Regions from separate parts of the Methylobacterium sp. 17Sr1-1 genome, predicted to be linked through region 3. Evidence: riboswitches for the same ligand, from Rfam matches in the RefSeq annotation. Region 3 holds a riboswitch; each other region holds the start of a gene.
The links. A riboswitch is a leader RNA that binds a small molecule or an ion and turns the genes downstream of it on or off. The one in region 3 is predicted to bind thiamine pyrophosphate.
Positions count from the first base shown of each region.

Region 1: another riboswitch for thiamine pyrophosphate. It lies ahead of thiC (phosphomethylpyrimidine synthase ThiC); the one in region 3 lies ahead of DK412_RS02755 (hypothetical protein).
Region 2: another riboswitch for thiamine pyrophosphate. It lies ahead of thiO (glycine oxidase ThiO); the one in region 3 lies ahead of DK412_RS02755 (hypothetical protein).

Region 1 is NZ_CP029552.1:3,046,865-3,050,133, reverse strand. It holds gene DK412_RS13725 (acyltransferase family protein) at 1-331, opposite strand, end outside; gene DK412_RS13720 (restriction endonuclease) at 790-1,164, opposite strand; TPP riboswitch at 1,304-1,415, shown strand; gene thiC (phosphomethylpyrimidine synthase ThiC) at 1,475-3,269, shown strand, end outside.
Region 2 is NZ_CP029552.1:727,914-731,182, reverse strand. It holds partial or broken gene thiS (sulfur carrier protein ThiS) at 1-208, opposite strand, end outside; gene thiO (glycine oxidase ThiO) at 205-1,410, opposite strand; TPP riboswitch at 1,475-1,605, opposite strand; gene DK412_RS03335 (adenylate/guanylate cyclase domain-containing protein) at 1,667-2,914, opposite strand; gene DK412_RS03330 (DUF2798 domain-containing protein) at 3,187-3,269, shown strand, end outside.
Region 3 is NZ_CP029552.1:594,286-597,554, reverse strand. It holds gene DK412_RS02770 (MFS transporter) at 1-640, shown strand, start outside; gene DK412_RS02765 (RidA family protein) at 648-1,058, opposite strand; gene DK412_RS02760 (TetR/AcrR family transcriptional regulator) at 1,164-1,751, shown strand; TPP riboswitch at 1,797-1,899, shown strand; gene DK412_RS02755 (hypothetical protein) at 1,945-3,072, shown strand; gene DK412_RS02750 (acyl-CoA reductase) at 3,069-3,269, shown strand, end outside.

The DNA of each region.
Region 1 (3,269 bases), 2.5 Mb from region 3:
GCAGGTAGAAATACGTGAAGTGGACGATGCGGCGGTCGGCGAAGAGGCGCCAGTCGCGGTCGACCACGCGGCCGAGGAACAGGCCGGACAGGAGGAAGAAGTCGGGGATCCGGAACGGTTTGGCGAACTCGACGACGTGGTGCATGAAGCCCTCGGCCCCCATCGCCTCGCCGGTCCCGAGGGTGGAGTGCATCATCACCACCAGGATGATGCAGATACCCTTGGCGGCGTCGACCCAGGCGAGGCGCCCGGCCTCCGGCGCGGCGCGCGGACGCACCGGATCGTCCGGCCGGACCGAGAGGGCGGGTTCGGTGCTGGGGCGGGCGGACATCGGCGTCTCCACGAGGACGGCCCGACGCTCGCAGGGAGACGTAAAGATCGGCGCACGGTCGGCGGGTCGAATTGTTCAGGGAGTCGCAACCGCGAGTTTACCATCCCACTGGGATGCGACAGCGCCGAGACAAGCAAGGTGTGTGCTGCCGGAGGGGTGTCGCGGTCCGAGCCGGACTGACTCCGCCGTTCCTCGTGCCCAACCCCCTTTCCCGGACGACTGAAACGAAGTGGAAGGAGATCCGGGATCCAGCCGTAAGACTCGCCGCGAAGCGGCTCTGCATGCTGCACCGTCGCAGACAAGCGGTCGCTTCGCGATTTCTTGTGCTGGATCCCGGATCTCCTTCCGCTATCGCTTCAGTCGTCCGGGAAAGGGGTGGGGATCACGATAGCTCCGGCAGCATGACCGTCCGCCGTTGTCCTATGCCGTGGCCATTTCGACCGCAGGTTCTGCTTGCTCTACCGGTAGCTCCGCTTCGCGTCCCGCCGCGTCCGGGTCATGCGCGTCGCGGTGTGGAAGTCGTCCGGCTTGGTGCGGACCCAGTCGAGGAAGCGGGCGATCTCCGGTTCGGCGCGCAGGCTCGCGACGTCGCTGAGGCGGCGCGCCAGTTCGGCCTCGCTGTGGCGGGCATGGATCGCCGAGTGGCAGATCTGGTGCAGCTGCACCGTCGCGCCATGGGTGCCGCCCTTCAGCTTCGGCGTCAGGTGATGCTTGCTCTGGCGGGCGTCGCGCGGGATCGGCCGCTCGCAGAGCGGGCAGATCACCGGTTCGCGTATGGCTGGGCCGTGGGTGGAAGGATCGTCGTCGCGCCAGCGCCGGTCACGGCGTCCCAAGGCAAGCTCCCGAAAGGTGGTGGAGGGCCTTCGGTATCTGGGTCGTGGCGTCCGGGCGTTTCAAGGCCGTGGCCGGGATGCCGCAGCGCTCCTCTCATGGCCCGTGATTGACAAACCCCGCCCCCCACCCGACAGTCCCCCCGTTACCGAGGGGAGCCCCGCCATCTGGGGCTGAGATTGGACGAGCGTGCGTCCTGACCCTTGAACCTGATCCGGTTCGTACCGGCGGAGGGACGGGAACCTGCCATGATCGACGTGACCCGTGCGTCCTCGCGCCCGCAAGGCCGGATCGTCTCCCCGGGAGAGATCCATGAACGCACCCATCCTCGCCAAGGGACCCATCCCTGAGACGGGATCGCCGACGCGCGTCACCACCGGGCCGGTCACCGGCTCGGTCAAGGCCTATGCCTCGCCGAGGGACCGCCCCGATCTCCGCGTGCCCTACCGCGCCATCGCGCTCTCCGATCCGGGCGAGGCCCCGGTGCGGGTCTACGACCCGTCCGGTCCCTATACCGAGACGGGTGCGCGCATCGACCTCGCGGCCGGGCTGCCCGAGATCCGCAAGCCCTGGATCGAAGGCCGCGGCTACGCGGCGGTCGCGCCCCGGGCGGTGCGCCCGGAGGACAACGGATTCGCGAGCGAGGACAGGCTGGTGGCGCCGTGCCCGGCCGCCCGCACCATCCGCCGGGGCGCCCCGGGCGAGCGCGTCACGCAATATGAGTTCGCCCGCGCCGGGATCGTCACCGAGGAGATGATCTACATAGCCCACCGGGAGAACCTGTGCCGCGAGGCGATGCTGGCGGGCGCCGAGGGGAGGCTCGCCGACGGCGAGAGCTTCGGGGCGAGCATCCCGCCCTTCATCACCCCCGACTTCGTGCGCGACGAGGTGGCGCGCGGGCGGGCGATCATCCCGGCCAACATCAACCACACCGAGCTCGAGCCGATGGCGATCGGCCGCAACTTCCTCGTCAAGGTCAACGCCAATATCGGCAACTCGGCCGTGACCTCCTCGGTGGCGGACGAGGTCGAGAAGATGGTCTGGGCGATCCGCTGGGGCGCCGACACGGTGATGGACCTCTCGACCGGCCGCAACATCCACAACATCCGCGGCTGGATCCTGCGCAACGCTCCCGTCCCGATCGGGACGGTGCCGATCTACCAGGCGCTGGAGAAGGTCGGCGGCGATCCGCTCAAGCTCGACTGGGAGGTGTTCAAGGACACCCTGATCGAGCAGGCCGAGCAGGGGGTGGATTACTTCACCATCCATGCCGGCCTGCGCCTCGCGCACGTGCCGCTGACGGCGCGCCGCGTCACCGGCATCGTCTCGCGCGGCGGCTCGATCATGGCGCGCTGGTGCCTCGCCGGGCACCGGGAATCGTTCCTCTACGAGCGCTTCGAGGAGATCTGCGACATCTGCCGGGTCTACGACGTGTCGTTCTCCCTCGGCGACGGCCTGCGCCCGGGCTCGATCGCCGACGCCAACGACGCGGCGCAGTTCGCCGAGCTGGAGACCTTGGGCGAACTCACCAAGGTCGCCCATGCCAAGGGCTGCCAGGTGATGATCGAGGGCCCCGGCCACGTGCCGATGCACAAGATCAAGGTCAACATGGAGAAGCAGCTGGCCGAGTGCGGCGAGGCGCCGTTCTATACGCTGGGCCCGCTCACCACCGACGTGGCGCCGGGCTACGACCACATCACCTCCGGCATCGGCGCGGCGATGATCGGCTGGTTCGGCACCGCGATGCTCTGCTACGTCACCCCGAAGGAGCATCTCGGCCTGCCGAACCGCGACGACGTGAAGACCGGCGTCATCACCTACCGGATCGCCGCTCACGCCGCCGACCTCGCCAAGGGTCATCCGGCGGCGCGACTGCGCGACGACGCCCTGTCGCGGGCCCGGTTCGACTTCCGCTGGGAGGACCAGTTCAACCTCTCCCTCGATCCGGACACCGCGCGCGCCTATCACGACGAGACCCTGCCGAAGGACGCCCACAAGGTCGCGCATTTCTGCTCGATGTGCGGCCCGAAGTTCTGCTCGATGAAGATCACCCAGGACCTGCGCGCCGAGGTGCTGGCGATGGAGGCGGCGGGCGCCGTGGTCAATG
Region 2 (3,269 bases), 130 kb from region 3:
CCCCCTGCATGGCCCGCACGATCTCGACGCGGTCGCCCTCGGCGAGCGCCGTCGCCGCCCAGTCGCGCTGGCGCACCACCGCGCCGTTGAGCGCGATGGCGAAGCCCTGCGGGCCGGGCAGGTCCAGGTCGGCGGTCTCCTGGCGCCACAGGGCGTCGAGGGTGGCGGCCTCGCTGTCGCGGGATTCGCCGTTGACGAAGAGCTTCATGCGGTCTCGCTTCGAAGGGAGGGAGGCGGGGCGAACCGGGACAGGCCGAAGGGGGCGGCCACCGGCAGCGTCTCGCCGCGCAGGATCAGGGTGGCGACGGCCTCGGCGGTGACCGGGGCCAGGAGGTAGCCGTTGCGGTGGTGGCCGGCGGCCAGCACCAGGCCGGGCCGGGCCTCGCCGAGAATCGGGGCGTCGTCGTCGGAGGTCGGGCGGAAGCCGCTCCAGATGCCCGCCACCCGCATCTCCTCGACTCCCGGCAGCGCCCGGCGGGCGCCCTCCAGCAGGGCGTAGAGACCGCCGCCGGTGAGGTGCGGGTCGAAGCCGGTCTCCTCCACGGTGGCGCCGACGATGAGCGAGCCATCCCCCTTCGGCGCCATGTGGACCTGCTCGGTCCAGACCACGTGGGAGAGGAGCCCGCTGCGCGGCGTCATCTGCAGCGCCATCGACTGGCCCTTGAGCGGGCGCACCGGGAGGGCGAGGTCGGGCACCAGGCTCCCCTCCCCGGCCCAGGCACCGGAGGCGAGCACGACGGTGCCGGCCCTCAACGAACCGGCGGAGGTCTCGACCCCGGTGACCCGGCCGCCCTCGCGGGCGAATGCGGTGACCGTGGTCTCCTCGACGAGGCGCCCGCCCACGGCTCGGAAGGCTCGGCGCAGGGCGGCCATCACGCGGGCGGGATCGACCTGGTGGTCGTCGGGGCACAAGATGCCGGCAGTGACGGTGGGGCGCAGTCCCGGTTCGCGGGCGCGAATGGCGGAGCCGGACAGCCACTCGACGGACAGACCGTCGCGGCGCTGCAACTCGTGACGGAAGCGCAGCCGTTCGACCTCGTCGCGACCGAGCGCGATCACGAGGGTGCCCTCGCGGCGGTAATCGATGGAGAGGCCCGATTCGGCCTCCAGCTCGTCGCGGAACGGGTGCCAGAGGCGCTGGCTTTCGAGGCAGAGCGGCGACAGGACCTCGCCCCCGGGCTCGTGCTCGGCGGCCGCGGCCAGCATGCCGGTGGCGGCGAGGCTGGCGCCGTCCCCGGCCCGGCCGCGCTCGATCACCGCGACGGAGAGACCCGCGCGCGCCAGGCGCCACGCGACCGACAGGCCGATCAGCCCGGCGCCGATCACCGCGACCTCGGCTCGTTCAGGCAACCGGTCGCTCTCCGGGCTCGGGGCCGGTCCGCCCCGCCGTCCGATCGTCTGCGCGTGCACCCTCGTCTCCACGGTGGCCCGAAGGGAGTGGACTGCGCCCGATTGCCGGTGATGCGCGCGGGTCCCGCGGAACCCTGTCCAATCCCTACGCCGGTATGAGCCGGATCAGGTTCGAAGGATTTCCGCGCTGACCGGGCCTGAAAGGGCGGTCCAGCGGTGTCTCAGCCCCTTGTCGGGGATCTCCCTGGAACATCCGCTATCTGGCGAGGGACGGGCCCGCCGTCAACCGGTCTTCCGCCAGGCCTCCAACCGCGCCTCAGCCGCCCTTGCCCGGACGGTAGATCGCCATCTCCTCGGCGAAGCCGTCGAGGGGGTGGGTGCCGAGCAATTCGGGATCGCCCCACAGGAAGTCGACGAAGGGCTTCGACATCAAGAGCGGCTCGGACAGGACCTTGTTGAGCTTGGCCAGCCGACTGGCCAGGTTCACGTCGCGGCCGATCACCGTGAAATCGAGGCGTGCCCCGGAGCCGACATTGCCGTAGGCCGCCTCGCCGTGATGGAGCGCGATGCCGACCTCGATGCGGGTGGGGAAGCGCCCGGCGCGGTTGGCCTCCTCGACGCGGCGGAGCGCGGCCTGCGCCGCCGAGAGGGCGCCTTGCGCCGCGCCGCCGAGATCGTCGCCGCTCTCGCGGAAGATCGCCAGCAGGCCGTCGCCCATGTACTTCAGCACCTCGCCGCCCTCGCTCTCGATCGGCGGCACCAGGCAGTCGAAATAGGTGTTCAGCAGTTCGACCGAAGCCTCGGGCGGCAGCGCGTCGGTGAGGCGGGTGTAGCCGCGCATGTCGGCGAACAGGATCGCCGAGCGGATCCGCTCGACCTGGCCGCGGCGGATGAAGCCGGCGAGGATCGCCTGATGCGGCCCGTCGCCGACATAGACCCGCAAGACGTGGTCGAGCCGGGCGTTGAGGCCGCGCATCTCCATCACCGCCGACAGGGTCGGTACGATGAAGCGCAGGATCGCCAGGTCGTCGTCGCCGAAGCCCCGCGGGTCGCGGGTCGCGAAGGTGACGCCGTTCTTGGTGCCGTTGGTGAAGAACAGCGGCACGGTGATGTAATGGGTGAAGCCCGCCGCCTTCAGCTCCGGGACGATGCTGAACCGGTCGTCCGGCGTCTCGCGCAGGTCGAGGATCAGCCACTCGCCGGTGGCGTAGACATGGGCGAAGGGGCTGCGGGCGAGCGCCTGCTCGGTGGCCTCGCCGTGCGGAAAGAGGCGGAAGCTGACGCCGTCCTCCCGGGTCCAGAACCGGCCGACGCCGGAATAGTCCGAGTGCAGCGCGTCGATCGCGGTGGTGGCGCGGTCGACCGGCACGCCGAGGTCGTTCAGCCGCTCGGCCATGCCGGCGAGGAGGTCGCCGGATTCCGGCAGTCGCGCCCCCTCGCTGAGCAACCAGTCGCGGAGCGCCACGCAATCGCGAAACAGGCCGATCGGGATGTCGCTCGCCTCCGATCCGTCCGCCGCGGCCGTGGGCGTCGGAACGGAGGTGGGGCGAGGCTGGTCGTACATCGCCCTGACATGGGCTTTGCGCCGCGGGACGGCAAGGCTTGACTCTGGAAAGGCTTGGCTACGAAGACGTGGCGATGAAGGCTTGGCTGCGGAGAACCGGTCAGCCAGGTTGGCATCGGTCCTCGGTCCTGCTAAAGCCGAGTTCGTCGCCGGGCCATGCTCCGGCCGGCCGTAAGCGTCTCACGTCAAGCAACGCGCTCCCTCAGGTGATCTGCACCGGGCGGGTGCGTGCCGCATCGTCCGGGCCGAGAGCCCGTTTCGAAAGACGTGCCATGTCGTCTCCTTCCTCTCCGCGACGCCTGCCGGCCTCCTCCGCGCCACTGGTGACCGCGTTCCTGCTCTCCATCCTGATGAC
Region 3 (3,269 bases):
CACGGTCTGGGCGCCGATCCGCGATCTTCTCTCCCGCCTCGGCCCGATGGCGCCGGCGATCCTGCTGCTGGTCGCGGGCTTTCGCATGCCGGGCTACGTCGCGACCGCGATGGCGGTGCCGCTGTTCAAGCACCAGGGTTTTTCGAACACCGACATCGCCACCGTCACCAAGCTGTTCGGCTTCTGGATCGGGCTCGGCGGCACCTTCCTCGCCGGCGCCCTCATCCCGCGGATCGGCATGCTGCCGAGCCTCCTCGTCGGCACCGTCGCGGCCTCGGCCTCGCACCTGAGCCTCGCCTACCTGGCGGCGCATGGCGGCGACGGCGGCCAGGCCTTCTGGACCTTCGCGGTCACCGTCGGCATCGACAACTTCGCCTACGCCTTCGCGTCGGTGGTGCTCATCACCTACATGTCGACGCTGGCCTCGACCGAGCACGCGGCGAGCCAGTTCGGGCTCCTGACCTCGCTCTGCGCCTTCCCGGGCAGTGTGCTCGCCGGGTTCTCCGGCTTCCTCGTCGAGCGGACGGGATTTCCGCTGTTCTTCGTCCTGACCTCGCTCATCGGCGTGCCGGTGGCGCTGCTGGCCTTCACCGTCTGGGCCAAGGTCGGCATCTCCGACGAGGCGCCGGCGAAACCCTGATCCCGGATCAGGCGGTGCCGGGAATCCGTGCGATCACCTTGATCTCGAAGTCGAATCCCGCGAGCCAGGTCACGCCGACCGCCGTCCAGTTCGGGTAGGGCGCCGCCCCGATCGCACGATCGCGCACCCGCATCACCGCGTCGAACTGCGCCGCGGGGTCGGTGTGGAACGTCGTGACGTCGACGACGTCGTCGAAGGTGCAGCCCGCCGCCGCCAGCACCGCCGAGAGCCGCGCGAAGGCGAGCGCAACTTGCGCCTCGAAATCGGGCTCCGGCGAGCCGTCCTCACGGCTGCCGACCTGACCGGAGACGAACAGGAGGTCGCCGGAACGGATCGCCGCCGAGTAGCGGTGCTCCTCGTACAGGGCCTGCCGGCCGGGCGGGAAGACGGCGTCGCGCTTGGTGGGTGCCAGGGCCATGGATCGCTTCCTCGATTTGAGATACGTGACGTATGTGAGAGAGCATGGATACGCGCCGTATGTCAACTCACATACGTGACGTATGTCGAAACGGGTGGGGTCGCGATGGCTGGACGACGCGCGCAGATGATGGAGGAGACGAAGGAGAAGCTCATCCGGACGGCGAGGGCGGCCTTTGCCGAGAAGGGCTTCGCTGCCGCCTCGATGGACGAGCTGACCGCCGCCGCCGGGCTGACGCGGGGTGCGCTCTATCACAATTTCGGCGACAAGAAGGGTCTGCTCCAGGCGGTGATCGAGCAGATCGACGTCGAGATGGCGGCGCGTCTGCGCGCAATCGGCGAGCGGGCCTCCGACCCGTGGCGCGGCCTCCTCGACGAGTACCGGGCCTATATCGAGATGGCCCTGGAGCCGGAGATCCAGCGCATCCTCCTCCTCGACGGCCCGGCTTTCCTCGGCGATCCGTCGCTGTGGCCGAGCCAGAACGCCTGCCTCGCCGAGACGACGCGGCGCATCCAGGCCCTCGTCGCGGACGGGGCGATCCCCCCGGTGGACGCGGAGGCCGCCGCGCGGCTCCTCAACGGCGCCTCGCTCCACGCGGCTTTGTGGGTCGCGGCGTCACGGGAGCCGGAGGCGACCTTGGCGAAGGCGCTCGAGGCGTTCGGGCGGCTGGCGGAGGGGTTGGCGCGTCCTTGAGCCCAACTTGACACCCGTCCCCGCACCCCCCACTCTCCCCGGCTCCCAGGGGGGCCTCGCGAGGAGGCTGAGATTCCGCCGGTCCGGATCCGTCCGGGCGCCGCGGTGACCCTATGAACCTGATCCGGGTCATGCCGGCGTAGGGATGCGGGACCGGCGAGGGCTCAGGGCCGTCACAGCCGTCTTTTCGCGCATGATCTCCGCCGGACTGGCCGTCGCCCGGGATGGGCGCGAGGTGGCCGTGATGTCGCAAGCGGAGATCGTCGAGGCCCTCCTCGACTTCATCGGACGCCCCGGCGCGAGCGAGGCCGAGTTCGAGGCCCTGGCCCTGCGGGTCTTCGCCTACCAGTTCACCCATAACGCGCCTTACCGGCGCTTCGCGCAACAGCGCGGGCGCACGCCGCTGACGGTGCGGCGCTGGCGCGACATCCCGGCGGTGCCGATCAAGGCGTTCAAGGACCTCACCTTGAGCTGCTGCCCGCCCGACGAGGCCGAGCGGGTGTTCATGACGAGCGGCACGACCGGCAGCGGGCGCGGCCGCAGCTACCACCCGACGCTCAAAGTCTACGACGCCTCGATGCTCACGGGCTTCGCCGCCCGGATCATGCGCGGGCGGGAGACGATCCGGATGGGCATCCTGTTCCCGGACGAGGCGGCGCTGCCGAACTCCTCCCTCGCCCATTACCTGGCGCTGGCGAAGGACACCTTCGGCACACAGGACAGCGCGGTCTTCGTCGGTCCCGGCGGGCTCGACCTCGACGCGCTGCTGGCAGTGCTGGCGCACGCCGAATCCACGGGCGAGCCGGTCGCGCTGCTTGGCGCCACCTACGCCTTCGTGCCGGTGATGGATGCGCTGACGGCCCAGGGCCGCCGCTTCGCCCTGCCGGCGGGCAGCTTTCTCTTCGACACCGGCGGCTTCAAGGGCCAGTCGCGCGAGATCCAGCCGGACGCGTTCTACGATGGGCTCTCGCAGGCCTTCGGGATCCCGCGGAGCGAATGCTTCAACATGTACGGCATGACCGAGCTGAGCACCCAGTTCTACGACGACGGCAACGCGGTCTGTCCGCCGGTGAAGTCCGGCCCGCACTGGATCCGCAGCCGCGTCGTCGATCCGCTGACCGGCCAGGATCTGCCCGAGGGCGAGACCGGCGTGCTGGTCCACCACGACCTCGCCCATTTCAACTCGGTCTCGGCGATCCTGACCGAGGATGCCGGGGTGATCGCGCCGGGCGGCTTCCGGCTCCTCGGCCGGGTCGAGGGCTCGGCCTCGCGCGGCTGCTCGGTCGCGGTGGCCGAGTTCCTGGCCGCCGCGCAGGGATGAGCACTTTGGAGCAGGCAGGCCACCTGCCGGGCATCCCCTCCGAGAAGATCGGCCGGCGCATCGTCGAGCACAGCGCCTGGGGCGAGACCGTCGCGGTGGCCCTGCCCGACCTCGACGAGGATCAGGCGAAGGCCCTGTGCGGGCATGTCCGCGCCCGCGCCCGCGCGGCCCTGCGGCGGATGGAGACCGCGCGGATC